3 regions of the Priestia sp. D51 genome follow, and region 1 is predicted to be linked to each of the others. Evidence: riboswitches for the same ligand, from Rfam matches in the RefSeq annotation. Region 1 holds a riboswitch; each other region holds the start of a gene.

The links. Region 1 has a riboswitch for cobalamin ahead of ACNHOZ_RS00180 (ribonucleoside-diphosphate reductase subunit alpha). Riboswitches for the same ligand answer to the same signal wherever they lie in the genome.
Region 2: it holds a riboswitch for cobalamin, as region 1 does, so the genes downstream of both, ACNHOZ_RS09075 (cobyric acid synthase) here and ACNHOZ_RS00180 (ribonucleoside-diphosphate reductase subunit alpha) in region 1, are expected to answer to the same signal.
Region 3: it holds a riboswitch for cobalamin, as region 1 does, so the genes downstream of both, nikA (nickel ABC transporter substrate-binding protein) here and ACNHOZ_RS00180 (ribonucleoside-diphosphate reductase subunit alpha) in region 1, are expected to answer to the same signal.

What each region holds. Positions count from the first base shown of each region.
Region 1 covers NZ_JBLTIR010000001.1:18,343-23,655, forward strand. The annotation lists gene ACNHOZ_RS00170 (o-succinylbenzoate--CoA ligase) at 1-485, shown strand, start outside; gene menC (o-succinylbenzoate synthase) at 489-1,592, shown strand; cobalamin riboswitch at 1,870-2,055, shown strand; gene ACNHOZ_RS00180 (ribonucleoside-diphosphate reductase subunit alpha) at 2,189-4,432, shown strand; gene ACNHOZ_RS00185 (ribonucleotide-diphosphate reductase subunit beta) at 4,449-5,313, shown strand, end outside.
Region 2 covers NZ_JBLTIR010000002.1:483,639-488,951, reverse strand. The annotation lists gene ACNHOZ_RS09090 (nitroreductase family protein) at 3-650, shown strand; gene ACNHOZ_RS09085 (APC family permease) at 1,074-2,645, shown strand; gene ACNHOZ_RS09080 (YdcF family protein) at 2,704-3,267, opposite strand; cobalamin riboswitch at 3,415-3,594, shown strand; gene ACNHOZ_RS09075 (cobyric acid synthase) at 3,687-5,213, shown strand.
Region 3 covers NZ_JBLTIR010000007.1:32,290-37,602, reverse strand. The annotation lists gene ACNHOZ_RS23175 (YfmQ family protein) at 1-355, shown strand, start outside; gene ACNHOZ_RS23170 (GNAT family N-acetyltransferase) at 930-1,457, opposite strand; gene nikA (nickel ABC transporter substrate-binding protein) at 1,527-3,068, opposite strand; cobalamin riboswitch at 3,213-3,403, opposite strand; gene ftsZ (cell division protein FtsZ) at 3,406-4,410, opposite strand; gene ACNHOZ_RS23155 (tautomerase family protein) at 4,770-5,159, opposite strand.

The DNA.
Region 1 (5,313 bases):
AGAATGGAAATGAAACACGTGAAGCAGGAGAAATCATTGTTAAAGGTCCAAATGTTACAAAAGGATATTTAAATAAACCTGAAGCTACTAAAAAAGCCCTTCAACAAGGCTGGTTCTATACAGGAGATATAGGGAAAGTGGATGAAGAAGGCTTTCTATATGTATTAGACAGACGTTCGGACCTTATTATTTCAGGTGGAGAAAATGTATATCCAGCTGAAATTGAAAATGTTTTGTTGAAGCATCCCGCTGTTAAAGAGGCCGGTGTAACGGGAGTAGCCGATGGAAAATGGGGACAAGTTCCTGCAGCATGCATTGTTATAAACGAAGACGTTTCAGATGAAGAGTTATCTTTACACATTCAACAATTTTTAGCAAAGTACAAACTTCCAAAGTATTTCGTTCGAGTAGAGGAGCTACCGCGAACGGCCTCTAATAAAATCATACGCCGGAAGCTATCATCGTTCATACAGAAAGGAATTTAATCGATGATTATCAAAAAAGTACATCTTTATAAAATTGACATGAAGCTTCTTTCTCCTTTTTCAACAAGCTATGGTACGGTCCAGGATCGAGAATTGATTTTGCTTGAAGTAGAAGATGAAAAAGGATTTACAGGATGGGGAGAAGTCGTTGCTTTTTCATCTCCTTGGTATACGGAAGAAACGATTCGGACATGTTTTCATATGTTAGACGATTTTTTAATTCCTTCTCTTCTTCACCAGCAGCTTCAAAAACCAGAGGATGTTCAAAAGTTATTCAAACCTCTAAAGCGCAACAACATGGCTAAAGCAGCTTTGGACTGTGCTGTATGGGATTTGTATGCAAAGCGCCAAAATAAGCCCTTAGCCGAAGTAATTGGCGGAGTAAGGCCTGCTGTAGAAGCTGGAGTGGTAGTTGGCTTAAATGATATTTCCATCATGAAAGAACAAATAAAGACTTATATGAAAGATGGTTATAAGCGCTTTAAAGTGAAAATTAAGCCAGGCGCTGACTATGAGCTACTGAAACAAATTCGAGATGAATTTCCAAGCATTCCTCTTATGGCTGATGCCAATTCAGCCTATAAGTTAAGCGATAGTGATTCATTGAAAAAACTAGATGAATTGAATTTAATGATGATCGAACAGCCGTTAAGTTCGGATGATATCCTTGATCATCGATTATTACAAAAGCAAATGAAGACGCCGATTTGCTTAGATGAAAGTATTGTGAGCTATGAAGATGCACGTCATGCAATCGAACAAAAAAGCTGCAAGATTATCAATGTGAAAATCGGTCGAGTTGGCGGAATGTCTGTAGCAAAAAAAATTCATGATTTATGCGCCCTACACGGTGTAAGGCTTTGGGTTGGCGGAATGTTAGAAGCCGGGATTTCACGAGCTCATAATATCGCCCTTGCCACACTGCCTTCTTTCACGATACCAGGTGACATTTCTGCGTCGTCTCGCTATTGGGAAAAAGATATTATTAAGCCCGAAGTAGAGGTAGAAGCCGGAGTAATAAAGGTGAAGGAAAAACCGGGGATCGGATACGATATTGATAAAAAGTTTATCAAAACAATCACAGCATTTGAAAAAGAATACAAATAATTAAAAACCGTTTTTTATGAAAAACGGTTTTTTATTGATGTTGGCAATGTTTAGTAGAAAAATAGGACAAATTTTTTAAAAAGAGCACATTGTTCCATCAAGCGTGTCAAAACATGTTATGATGGAGTAGTTTGATGAAAAAAGTCGAAGGATTTTATCGTAAAAAACAAAATTATTTTTGAAAATAGGTTGATAGTTTTCTAAGTTGTCCTATATAATGTGTTTATAACATAACACAATATGTTGTTTGTTAAACAATAATAAAATACTATATTTTGTGTTTTCCAGTGAAAAAGGTGTCTGATAAAAAGACTTAAAAGGGAATTTGGTGAAAATCCAAAGCTGTCCCCGCAACTGTGAATGCTGATGAAATAAGGAAATCCACTGTGAGTAAACATCATGGGAAGGCCTTAAAGTAAAAAGAAGCATAAGTCAGGAGACCTGCCTTTTTTATGTCGTTTTATCTTCTTCGGGAGGTGAGAGGGTAGAGCGAGGATTGAGAAAAGACTTAGTGTCTTCTTCTATCTTCGTTCTATTCGCTCACCGAGGTACGGTGAGCGATTTTTTATTTTGAAGTGAAGAGAGGAGCCATATTTATGGTGAATACATTAAAGCCTACAATTCTACATGAATTAACTGCATATATTGAACGTTTAAAAAAAGAATTTACGCAGCTTGATTTTTCTTTGTATGAGGAAAAGGTTATTCAAACTGTTACAGTAAAGGAAAATATGACGGACGAAAAGGTTGCAAACGTACTAATTTTGGCAGCCCTAGAGCGTATTTCAATGGAAGAACCAGATTGGACGTACGTGGCGGCAGACGTCTATTTAAACGAACTATATCGAAAAGCAGCGGACAACCGAGGTTATGATAAAAAAGAGAAGTACGGTTCGTTTTATCAGCTTATTCAAGAACTAACAAAAATCGGCATTTATAATAAACAGCTATTAAAAACATATACAGAAGAAGAAATTAATGAAATTGCTTCAGTCATTATTCCTGAACGCGATCGTTTATTTACATACATTGGATTGCTGACATTAGCAGATCGCTATTTAGCGACATCACATGATAAGCGTGTATACGAATTACCGCAAGAACGTTTTCTTATCATTGCTATGACGCTGATGTCTCAAGAAAAGAAAGAAAATCGAACAGCATTAGTAAAAGAAGCGTACTGGGCGCTTTCTAGTCTATATATGACGGTTGCCACACCAACACTCTCAAACGCAGGAAAGAGCTACGGACAGCTATCTAGCTGCTTTATTGATACGATTGATGACAGCTTACGCGGTATTTATGATAGCAATACAGATTTGGCCACGCTTAGTAAAAATGGAGGCGGAATTGGTGTCTACCTCGGTCATATTAGAAGCCGAGGAAGTGATATAAAAGGTTTTAAAGGCGTATCATCAGGAACAATTCCATGGATGAAACAGCTAAATAATACGGCTGTAAGTGTCGATCAGCTAGGTCAACGACAAGGAGCTATTGCCGTATATTTAGACGTTTGGCATAAAGACATTTTTTCATTCTTAGACGCGCGTTTGAACAATGGTGATGAACGCCAGCGCACGCATGATTTATTCACTGGCGTATGTTTGCCAGATTTGTTTATGGAAAAAGTAGAAGCACGTGAAGACTGGCACTTATTCGATCCTCACGAAGTTCGTACGCTGATGGGCTACTCGTTAGAAGATTTTTATGATGAAGAAGAAGGCAGCGGTTCGTTCCGCACTCGTTACGCTGAGTGTGTAAACAATGAACAGCTTTCAAGAGAAACAGTGCCTGCTATTGAGATCTTCAAGCGCATTATGCTTTCGCAGCTTGAAACCGGAACTCCTTATATGTTCTATCGTGATACGGTTAACCGAGCTAATCAAAACCGACACGCGGGCATGATTTACTGCAGTAACTTATGTACAGAAATCACGCAAAACCAAAGTACAACGGTCGTAACAGAGGAAATTACGGAAGACGGAAAAATTATTATTACAAAGAATCCGGGCGATTTTGTTGTATGTAATCTTTCTTCTATTAACTTAGCGAGAGCCGTAACTGAAGATGTACTTGAACGTTTAATTCCAATTCAAGTACGCATGCTTGATAATGTTATTGAGTTAAATGATTTGCCGGTACTTCAAGCAAAGCTAACGAATCAAAAGTACCGCGCAGTAGGGCTTGGCACATTTGGCTGGAACCATTTGCTTGCCTTAAAGAAAATAGCATGGGAGACAGATGAAGCGGTAGCATATTGCGATGAATTGTATGAACAAATTTCTTACTTAACCGTGCAGGCAAGCATGAACTTAGCTAAAGAAAAAGGCGCATATCCATTATTTAAAGGCTCAGATTTTGAGTCAGGCGCTTATTTTGAAACACGTGAATACACGAGCGAAGCGTGGAGTGAACTGCGTAGCGAAGTTCAAAGCAATGGGATAAGAAATGGATATTTAATGGCTGTAGCACCTAATTCATCAACATCTATTATCGCGGGTTCTACGGCAAGTATTGATCCGATTTTCCGTAAGTTTTATTCAGAGGAAAAGAAAAACTATAAAATCCCAGTGACGGCACCAGATTTATCGCCAGCAACAAACTGGTATTATAAGTCCGTTTATTTAATTGATCAGCACTGGAGCATTAAGCAAAACGCCAAGCGCCAGCGTCATATTGATCAATCTATTTCATTCAATTTATATGTACAAAATGATATCCGAGCAAAAGAGCTGCTAGATCTTCATATGACGGCATGGAAAGAAAAATTAAAAACGACCTATTACGTACGTTCAACATCAAGTGAAGTCATTGAAGAATGTGAAAGCTGTCATAGTTAAAAGGAGTGAATAATTGATGACAAGCATGTTAAAACGAGAATTAATGAACGAAACAGCTCCGAACCGTTCGACAGGAATCATCAACGGCAAGAGCTCCAATATTCTAAACTGGGATGACGTCCGATTTTCATGGGCGTTCCCTAAATACAAGCGTATGCTAGCTAATTTCTGGACGCCGTTTGAAATTAATATGGGTCAAGATATTAAACAGTTCCCTCAGTTAACCGCTGACGAACAAGAGAGCTTTCTAAAAATTATTGGCCTGCTGGCGCTACTGGACAGTATTCAATCAGATTATGCTAGCAAAGTAGCTGACTATGTAACCGATTCTTCGATTAACGCTCTAATGATTATTTTAGCGCAGCAAGAAGTGGTTCATAATCATTCGTATTCATATGTTTTATCAAGTCTTGTACCAAAAGGAAAACAAGATGAAGTATTTGAATACTGGCGTACAGACGAAAAGCTTCGCGCACGAAATGACTTTATTACAAACGGATATAAAGCATTTAGCGAAGAAGCAACGGTTGAAAACTTTTTGAAGTCTATGGTATATGATGTTATTTTAGAAGGACTTTTCTTCTATAGCGGATTTGCGTTCTTCTATAATCTTGCGAGAAATCAAAAGATGGTGGCGACATCTACGATGATTAATTATATCAATCGTGATGAACAGCTTCACGTTGGGTTATTTGAAAAGATTTTCAAGGAAGTACTAAATGAAAATCCAGCTTATCGTACGGAGGAGCTAGAAACGTTTGTAGTTGAAACGTTCCAAGAGGCAGCTCGTCTTGAAATTGAATGGGCGGAATCTGTTATTGGAGAAAAATTCGACGGCATTACGATGAAAGAACTGCAGCAGTACATTGAATATATGGCGA
Region 2 (5,313 bases), on a different contig from region 1:
AAATGGGTTTTTTAGATAAATTATTTGATAAATCAAGTGATCAACAACAGGTTGGAAAAGATTTTTATGAAGCAATTAAAAACCGACGTTCTATTTATGCAATTGATAAAAATGTAAAAATGTCAGAAGAAAAAATTGAAGAAATTATTAACTTTGCGGTGAAACATACTCCTTCAGCATTTAATTCCCAAAGCGCACGCGTAGTCGTTTTATTTGGCGAACAGCATGATAAAGTGTGGAATATTACGAGAGAAGCGCTTCGTAAAATTGTTCCAGCTGAAAATTTTTCAGATACGGATCAAAAAATGAACTTATTCGGAAGCGGCTATGGAACAGTTCTTTTCTTTGAAGATCAAGAAGTAGTTGAAGGACTGCAAAAGCAGTTCGCATCTTACAGCGAAAATTTCCCGGTTTGGTCTAACCAATCATCAGGCATGCTGCAGCATGTGATCTGGACAGCTCTTGAGCTCGAAGGCCTAGGAGCAACTTTACAGCATTACAATCCATTGATTGACGATGAAGTAAAAGCAGCTTGGAATGTTCCAAGTTCATGGAAGCTGATTGCTCAAATGCCATTTGGTAATCCCGTGTCACCGGCGGGTGAAAAAGAATTTCAACCACTAAGTGAACGTGTAAAAGTATTTAAATAAGCAAAAAAAGGCACGGACAACATTATTTTAATTAAAGCAAAATCCGAACGATTCATCGTTCGGATTTTTTTATTGGTATGGCAAGCGTAGGTGTTGCGTATGTAGCTGCTTCTAGCGGTTGATTTCGTTATATCTCAGACCCTTTTTTACGGTAAATAGTTTGAATATTCTTTTATGTTTAACCTAAGAAAAATGCGGTTAAATAGGAGGAGTAGTCCTCAAATCTTCTGTGGAATTTATGCGCTATACATAAGCAATTCAACGATGTTTTACAAAAAAATAAAGTTTTTAACTTGGTTTTTTAGAGAATATTTGTTAACATATCCACTTGTGAGGTCTTAGTAAGAGGAGGATGATGTAAAGAATCCCATATCGGACGCAAGGGCGTAGATATGTGGAGTGGAAATTTTAAAGGAGGATATTATGTCTGATCAAGGAAATCAAGGAAAGTTTAAAAAATCAATATCGTTACTTGACCTAACGTTAATTGGGATGGGAGCTATTTTTGGTTCCGCCTGGTTATTTGCGGTTAGTAACGTAGCGTCAAAGGCTGGTCCAGCCGGAAGTTTTTCGTGGCTGATTGGCGGAGTCATTATTTTACTTATCGGTTTAGTGTATGCTGAACTTGGAGCAGCGCTGCCGCGTACCGGTGGAATTATCCGTTATCCGGTTTACTCACATGGTCATTTAGTGGGTTACTTAATTTCATTCATTACCATTATTGCTTACACAAGTTTGATTGCCATCGAGGTAACGGCTGTACGTCAGTATGTTGCGTTTTGGCTTCCTGGTCTAACTAAACATGGTTCTGAATCGCCTACTACAATCGGCTGGTTATTTCAGTTCGCGTTATTAACGCTATTTTTTATCATTAACTACGTAAGTGTAAAAGCATTTGCTAAGTCAAATGTTATTATATCTGTGTTCAAATATGCGGTTCCTCTTACAATTATCGTCGTGTTAGCTTATCACTTTAAATCAGCTAACTTTACAACTGGCGATTTTACTCCGTTTGGTTTTAATGGTATTCAAGCAGCCATTTCAACAGGTGGCGTTATGTTTGCTTACCTAGGACTTCACCCTATTGTTTCTGTAGCCAGTGAAGTTAAAAACCCGCAGCGTAATATTCCAATCGCGCTCATTATCTGTATTGTACTTTCAGCGATTATTTACACAGCACTGCAAGTATTGTTCATTGGTAACATTCCGGCTGATATGCTATCAGGAGGATGGGGAACAATTCAAGAGCAATTCTCTTTACCATTTAAAGATATTGCACTTATTTTAGGCCTTGGCTGGTTAGTAACGCTTGTTATTTTTGATGCTATTTTATCACCAGGCGGTAACGGGAACATCTTCATGAATACAACTTCTCGTTTAGTTTATGCTTGGTCTCGTAATGGAACACTATTTAAACGTTTCTCAAAAGTAGATAAGAAAACAGGAATTCCACGTGCGTCACTATGGCTATCGTTTGGAATGTCCGTATTCTGGACACTGCCATTTCCTTCTTGGGAAGCGCTAGTAAACGTATGTTCAGTAGCACTTATTCTGTCTTATGCGATTGCGCCAATTTCAGCTGCTGCATTCAGAGTAAATGCAAAAGACCTTAAAAAGCCTTTCAAATTAAAAGGCATGAGCGTTATTGCTCCCGTGTCATTTATCTTCTGTTCATACATCGTATATTGGTCAGGATGGACGACAATTTCTTGGCTTCTAGGATCACAGCTTCTAATGGTTGTTATCTACGTAGCATTTAAGAAATACGTACCAACTGACGTTGTAAAATTTGCACAGCAGCTTAAATCTGCTTGGTGGCTAGTTGCTTATTATATTATTATGCTTGTTATCTCTTACCTAGGCTCATTTGGTGGAGGACAAGGTGTGCTAAGCAACCCGCTTGACTTAATTTTAATTGCTCTTGTTTCAATCGGTATTTTCTACTGGGCGAAATACACGGGTTTACCAAAAGCAGTTATCGATACGGATGATTAATAAAAAACACGGCATGAATTCATGCCGTGTTTTTCGTTTGTATAGGGGTGTACTCTATTTATTTATCAAACAGCCACGTTTTTAAGATAGCAGCATACTCACGAAAGTAGGCTTGAAGTTTAATTGAATTTGGTGTCTTTGCACCTAAAGGATAAACGTCAAAACCTTGACGCTTGGCAATAATAGAGGCGCGAAATAAATGAAAATCACTGCTAACAAGCACGACTTTTTTGTGTTGAATATCAACTTTCTTTTTAGTGAAAGTGAAATTCTCAAAAGTAGAAGTTGACTGATCCTCTTTTATCATTCGATTCTTTTTAATTCCTTCTTTTCGTAGAAAACGATAGGCTGCTTCTGCTTCAGAAATTTCTTCATCGGATCCTTTTCCACCCGTTACGATAACTTTTGTTTGTTTATGAGTCTTTAAATAAGATAAAGCCGTTTTTGCTCGTTCTTTTAAACTAGGAGACATTTGATCTCCGTCTACTTTGGAACCTAAAATGAGCACATAATCTGCTTTTTGCGGAACAGGCTGATGAGCGGTTTGATACATACAAAAAGACATGATTGCTATGTAAAGAACAAGCAAACTAATAAAGATATAAATGATTTTTTTCTTCAACTACGAGCACCTTCCTAGCTATTTCATAAGATGTTTGGAAAATAATTGTTATTATAGCATACGAGACCCAAATAAGTATAAACACAGTAATATATAATAATAGAAGAAAATCGTTATTGTGAATGGTTATAAAATTCGTTACAATAAAGAATAAATGATTTTAAAAGTGCCTCTAAGGAGGATAATAGGGAAATCGGTGTAAATCCGGTGCAGCCCCCGCTACTGTAAATGTGGATGAACCTGCAAAGACCCACTAGTCAAACTAGGAAGGATGCAGAAGTAAAATGAAGCATAAGCCAGGAGACCTGCTTTTAAAAACCCCTTATTTTTCGGTGGGAGAAATAAGTCAAGACAATGTGTTAATGAGCGCATGACCAAACCTTGACTTTTACAGTTAAGGTTTTTTTATGTGATAGGGAGTGGAAAAAGTGAAAAAAGGAAAACCTCTTATGATTCAAGGAACGCACTCAGACGCTGGAAAAAGCATGATTGCTACAGCGTTTTGCCGTATTTTTAAAGAAGACGGCTATCAAACTGCACCGTTTAAATCGCAAAATATGGCGCTTAATTCATACATTACAATGGATGGAAAAGAAATTGGAAGAGCGCAAGGAATTCAAGCTGAAGCGGCTGGAGTAGAAGCAACAACCAATATGAATCCTATTTTAATTAAACCAACTCGTGATCATGAATCTCAAATTGTCGTTCATGGAAAGCCGCTTCGTAATATGTTTGCTTTTCAGTATCGGCAAGAATTTTTTAATGAAGGTTTGAACGTTATCACGGAGTCTTATAAAGAGCTTGCCAATCATTATGATCGAATTGTGATTGAAGGTGCTGGAAGTCCTGCTGAAGTGAATTTGAACGATCGGGAACTGGTAAATATGCGCGTAGCAAAGATAGCCCAAGCCCCTGTTGTGTTAGTAGGAGACATTGATAAAGGAGGGGTTTTTGCGAGTCTGGTGGGTACTCTTCAATTGCTTCCAGATGAACATAAACCTAGAGTAATTGGAGTGTTAATCAATAAATTCCGAGGAGACTTAGAGCTTTTAAAACCGGGGTTGAAGTGGTTTGAAGAATACACGGGAGTTCCGGTACTAGGAGTGATTCCTTATATGCACGACGTGGAAATTGACGCTGAAGATTCGCTATCACTCAGAAATTACTCAACGCTTGTGAATCCGTTAAAAGAAATCGATATTGCGGTTATCTCGTATCCTCGCATCTCAAATTTTACAGACATTGATCCTCTAAGCTTAGAAGAAGACTGTCATGTGAGACTTGTAACCAAGCCATCACAACTAGGTACGCCTGATTTAATTGTTTTACCAGGAAGCAAAAATACGATTGAAGATGCGCAGTTTTTACAAGAAAGCGGCCTGGCTCTAGCCATTAATCAAGTCTTGAACGCAACGAACGCTCACGTTATTGGCATCTGCGGGGGATATCAAATGTTAGGCGAGACAATTACGGACCCCGATGCAGTAGAGTCCCGGATTGAATCTATTAAAGGGCTGGGTTTGCTTCCAGTGGAAACCGTTATGACAACCAGCAAAAAAACAGAAAGAGTTTCTGGATATGTTCAGTTAGAGAGTGAGAAGGTTTCGATTGAAGGCTATGAAATTCATATGGGAAAGACGGTTTCTAAAAGCATAACGGAAGCCTTTGCGGTGGTAGATGATCAAAAAGAAGGAACGGTTAAAGACAACATCATTGGCACGTATGTTCATGATGTGTTTCATAACGATGCTTTGCGCAGAGCTTTGCTTAATCAAATTCGTAAACATAAAAAATTGCCGCCTATTACGGATACATTCAACAGTCGCCTGCAAAAAGAGGAGTCTTTTTCAAAAGCAGCAGCATATGTGAGAGAAGCTGTAGATATGGAAAAGCTGTATCATTTAATAGACAACTATAAAAGCCCGGAGCAAGCACAAAAAGTGTAGCTTGTAGAGGTTTTCGCTTGTTTTTTCACCGAGAACTTTAGTACGCTATTCTACGTTGCCTAGTTCAACAGTCTAGCACTCGTAACAAATAAAAGATGAT
Region 3 (5,313 bases), on a different contig from region 1:
TATGACTAAATTTCAATTACACCCAACACTTGATGATCAAAACGCTACTGTCACAGTTGATGGGAAACATTTAGAAGGCAAAGACAAAATGCAAGTGATTGATTATTTTAATAAAGCAACATTTTTAAAACAATATTATGTCCATGAAGGAAATAAGGACTATTATAAACACCTAGAAGACAGTGAAACTCCACTTGTTATCGATACGAAAAAAGGGAAAAACGATGTTCGACTATGCGTATATAGCTATCATGATCATGTCGACGTCGTGAAACAATACAAAAAGAAGATTATCGCCTACAGCCTGCTGTCTGATCACCTTCAAAAGCAGTCCATAACAGCTGACCTAGCTTAAACCAGTCGCCTACAAGGCGGCTTTTTTAGTTTTTAGGTTTAGTTTGAAGTTACCTTATTTAAAAATACCAAACTTTAACATTAATTCTAATGCTATAACATAAATTAATAGAATTTTCTAATTTTTTAAGAGGTGATGGATAATGCTTTCTTTGTTAGGGTTTGGAATGATTGCTACTTTTCTTTCTTTTCAAGTGGGCCTTTGGGACAACTATTATCACGACAATTACAGCCATTTTAACGAACGCTGTTTCCCTTTAGACTTCTACTATAAAAAAAGGAAGCCGACTACCATAAGGCAATCGGCTCACACATGTAGGATATTGATTTAACACTAACAAAGTACAACACAACACTAGTAATTATATAATATATTTCATTATTTTGAAAGCGATTTCATATATATTTTTAAAAATATTTTGTTACTTGTTTTTTACAGAAAAGAACCACGTTTCAGCCAATTCGAAACGTGGTTCTTTTCTGTAAGGACTTGCCCTACAGGCTATAAATGTAAGTTACGTTCATTATAGCATGAGCCCATATACAGATTCCATGGTAATTACTGTATGATCTCGTTACGTTACGACTCGTTGTATTTTTCTGTCCATGTGCAGCGTATTCCATGGTTCATCCTGTTCAGCTAGCCTTTTGATAAAGCCTTGTGAAGCCCAAAAAGGAATAGCGCCAGGTAAAAAAGGATGAGTATGCAGATACAGCGTGTCATAAAAATGACTTTGGGCAAATTGTTCAACTGCTTTTAACAGCTGCTGTCCAATGCCTAGACGCCGGTACGCTGGATCGACATAGCATTTTACAACCTCAGCTGCAGTTCTATGTTCATATCGCTCTTTTAATGCATGAAACCGTCCATCGTAAGCGTATAAACCAATGGTTCCAATTACTTGTTGATTTTCCGTAACAGCTGCAAAAAAAGCAGCGTCTTTCGCTTGAACGTAATGTTCATTAAAATGAAGCAAATCCACAGGAAGCTGATTTTTTTCCAGCATAGGAAATAGCTCATTCCGCATATTCATGACAAACTGAAACACTTCAGCATCCTTTTCTTTTACTTCTTTAATTTGATACATTTGTACTTCTTGCACGTTTACTGTCACATCCTTTTAGCGATCATTGTATACTTTTTCTTTTCTCTGCTTATGCTGCAATGTTAACTACGGCGTTACGTCTAAATGCTGAGTCAGCATATAATACTCGCTTGGATTTGTTGTCCAGTTTTTCACTTTTTGATTATAAGCAACAACAATGTTTGGATGTACAATCGATGACGTCAGCATTTTTCTATTAATCAAAGCGGTTGCTTGTTTGGCTAACTGATCTCGTTTTGCGTCATCTACTGTTGAATTTAACTGTTCTATCATTTTTGTTAGCGTATCATCATTAATCCGGCTGGCATTTAAACCACCGCCGGGCAAATAGTTCGTACTTAAATAATAGCTGGCATCTCCTCTAGGTGCTGTGATAAGGCTGTACAATGCTAAATCCCAATCATCTTTTGCCATTACATATTCATCGCTATCTTCAACTAGGTGAATCTTAATAGTAATTCCTAACTCTTTGGCATTAGACTGTAGAAGCTGAGCAATTAAAGGCAGTTCTGGCAAAGAACTGTATGTGACAAGAGAGAGCGATAGTGGCTTTCCATTTTTGATTGCTTTGTCATTTTTGATTTGATAGCCTGCTTTCTCTAAATATTTTTTAGCAGATGTCATACCTCTTTGCTCATTAGCAGTACTATCAGCAAAAGGAAATTGGGGTAAAAATGGACCTCGAGCCGCTGCCGCTTGATTGTTCATGATGCTGCTAACAATTTCTTTTCGGTTCAATAAGGTATCGATAGCTTTTCTTACATTTTCGTCTTTTAATGCGTCATTGGTTTGATTGTAAAGCAATAAATGGGTGCGCACACTAGGTACTCCACTTACTTTAAAAGACGGATCTGTTTGTAAAGTGCCCAAGCTTTCTAAAGGCGGGCGATAAATAATATCGGCTGTTCCAGATTGAAGAGCAGCAACTCGCGCATTAGCATCTTCGTTAAATCCAAAGATCGCACTTTTCAATTTCACTTTTCCACCCCAATAATTTTCATATCTTTCTAATTTTACTTGATTTCCTTGATCAAAAGACAAGACGCGAAATGGACCCGTACCAATGGGCTTCTTAGCTATATTAGAAGCATCAACATCTATAATAGCTGTATTTGGATGCACTAATTCAGAAGGAAATTTAGGCATTGGTTCTTTTAATGTAATTGTCAGCGCATGACTGTTCGCTTTCATTTCTTTAATATTTAAAGCGTTTTTCATCGCATAACTTTGGTCTATCGTTCTTTGAAGAGAAGACTTAACGGCATTTGCATCCAGCGCTTTTCCGTTTTGAAACATGATGTTCTTTCTTATCATAAATGTCCATGTAAGGCCGTTATCTTTCGTTTCCCACTTTTCAGCAAGCCAAGGCTTTATTTTTAAATCGTCGTTGATTTTAACAAGCGTCTCCCCTACTCCCCCACGAACTGCTGTATAATTATCGTCCGTATGAGGATCAAGCGTTGCAGATGTAAAATTAAATAAAAACGTCACACTTTTATCCGTTTTCTTTCTTTCTTTTATACTTACGCTCTCTTCATTAGGAGCGCAAGCAGTGAGGCAAAGTAACACGAGAAATATCATAGATACAAGTTTTTTATTATTTATCATTCATTTTTCCACCTTCTATTTTAATACACAAAAAAAAGCACTTCTAAAAAGAAGTGCTTGCCTTCACAACAAATTCAGATAAACGTATCCCTTGTTTATCGTATTTTTGATTCTGCCAAAACACCTCCCTATCCTCGTAGGTTATTGTGTGCTGCGATTTATGGCAGGTCTCCTGGCTTCAAGTCATTGCCTTATACCGCCTTCCCGTCTCTAAATAGACAGTGGCTTTTTGACATAAGGCTCCTTGTTACAGTGGCGGGACCGCTCCGGATTTTCACCGGATTCCCTTTTAAGGCAATTGAAAAACAATTGCCACCATAAAAGCTGGTTATTTAATTTAGTAGCGTGCTCTTGAAACTCTAGAAGTGGAAGCTGATGGTGAAATATCTTCATCATCAAATCCAGTGGCAATAACGGTTACCATCATTTCGTCCTTTAAATCTTCATTAATCACAGATCCAAAAATCATATTTAAGTCCTGATCAGAAGCGGACGTGACAATATCTGCTGCTTCCTGTACTTCGTAAAGACTCAGGCTGCTGCCGCTCGTAATGTTCAGCAGCACGCCTCTTGCTCCATCAATCGATGCATCTAGCAGCGGACTAGAAATCGCTTTTTTCGCTGCTTCAATTGCTCGATCTGATCCCGAAGCTCGTCCGATACCCATAAGCGCAAATCCTTGATTAGACATAATTGTTTTTACATCAGCAAAGTCAAGGTTAATCAGCCCCGGAACAGCGATTAAATCTGAAATACCTTGAATACCTTGGCGAAGAACATTATCTGCTTCACGGAATGCTTCAAGCATAGGTGTCTTTTTATCAACGATTTCAAGCAAGCGGTCGTTTGGAATGACAATAAGGGTATCTACCGATTCATTCATCGCAGTAATACCGCCTACTGCTTGCTTGGTACGTTTATTTCCTTCAAACTTGAAAGGGCGAGTAACTACTCCAATTGTTAAAGCATTTAGTTCACGGGCAATTTGGGCAATAACCGGAGCTGCTCCAGTACCAGTGCCTCCCCCCATGCCAGCTGTTACGAATACCATATCTGCGCCTTGCAGTACTTCTTGAATTTGCTCTCTGCTTTCTTCTGCAGCTTCTCTTCCTACTTCTGGATTAGCTCCTGCACCTAATCCTCGCGTTAATGCCGCACCAATCTGCATTTTCACATCTGCTTTAGATAAATTAAGCGCCTGAGCATCCGTATTAACGGCGATAAATTCTACCCCTTGTACACCATGTTCAATCATACGGTTAACGGTGTTATTTCCTCCACCGCCGACTCCAATTACTTTAATTCGCACTAATGGCGATACATCTGCATCAAATCCAAACATTCTAAGTTCCTCCTCAATGATCAAAATTACTTTCTCTTATTATCCGAAAAAACACGTGAAGAACCTTTTACTCCTATGTTTAACGCGTAACTGTTCTTTTGTTTTACAGATTTTATACATTTCTCTTTTAACCTTTAAATCTTTACATCTTTATGTAAAATTATTGTTGTTCTGAAGTTAGTACGCCGAACTCTTTTTTGGTTTTCCCACTCAAAACGGCATATAAGCTTATTGTATCATTCATTTGACAGATGTCTGTATTTAATTTTGAGTAAGATGTGACTAAGAGAATAATATTTTTATAGACAAAATGAGAAAAAGCCCTTAGAAATAAGGGCTTCTCTAGATAATAAACCATTTTATAATTTCCCAGTTAAGAATTGAGCTTCTCCCATACCAAAGCTCCAGTCAGCATTACCGTTTTCAACAATTGAAATCATAATGTCGCTTGGCTGAATTCCGCAGCTTTCTCCCAGCTCTTTTACAATTAATTTGTAAAGAGCTTGTTTTTGCTCTTCTGTTCGCTGTTTGCTCGTCACACTTATAATAACCAAATCCTTGCTTCTCTCAAAGCCAAGACCTGTATCTTCAATAATCATTTCATGAGCAGGATGCTGATGTACAATTTGATAACGATCGCGTTCTGGGACGCCAAAGGCTTCTAGCATCGCTCGATGAGTAGCGTCTAGTAATGCTTTTAACTCTTTTTCGTCTCTTCCTTCTATTACATCAAATCTAAGTAATGGCATACTAAGTAACCTCCAGCTTTTTGTCTAATGTATTATTGCTTTATCATATCACAACTATCATTTGTAAAAAAAAGATATGCTATTCACAATGTGCTCTCTAGTGAAAGAGACCTCAAACTCTTCAATAAAAGCTGAACCTAACAAAAAGAAATGA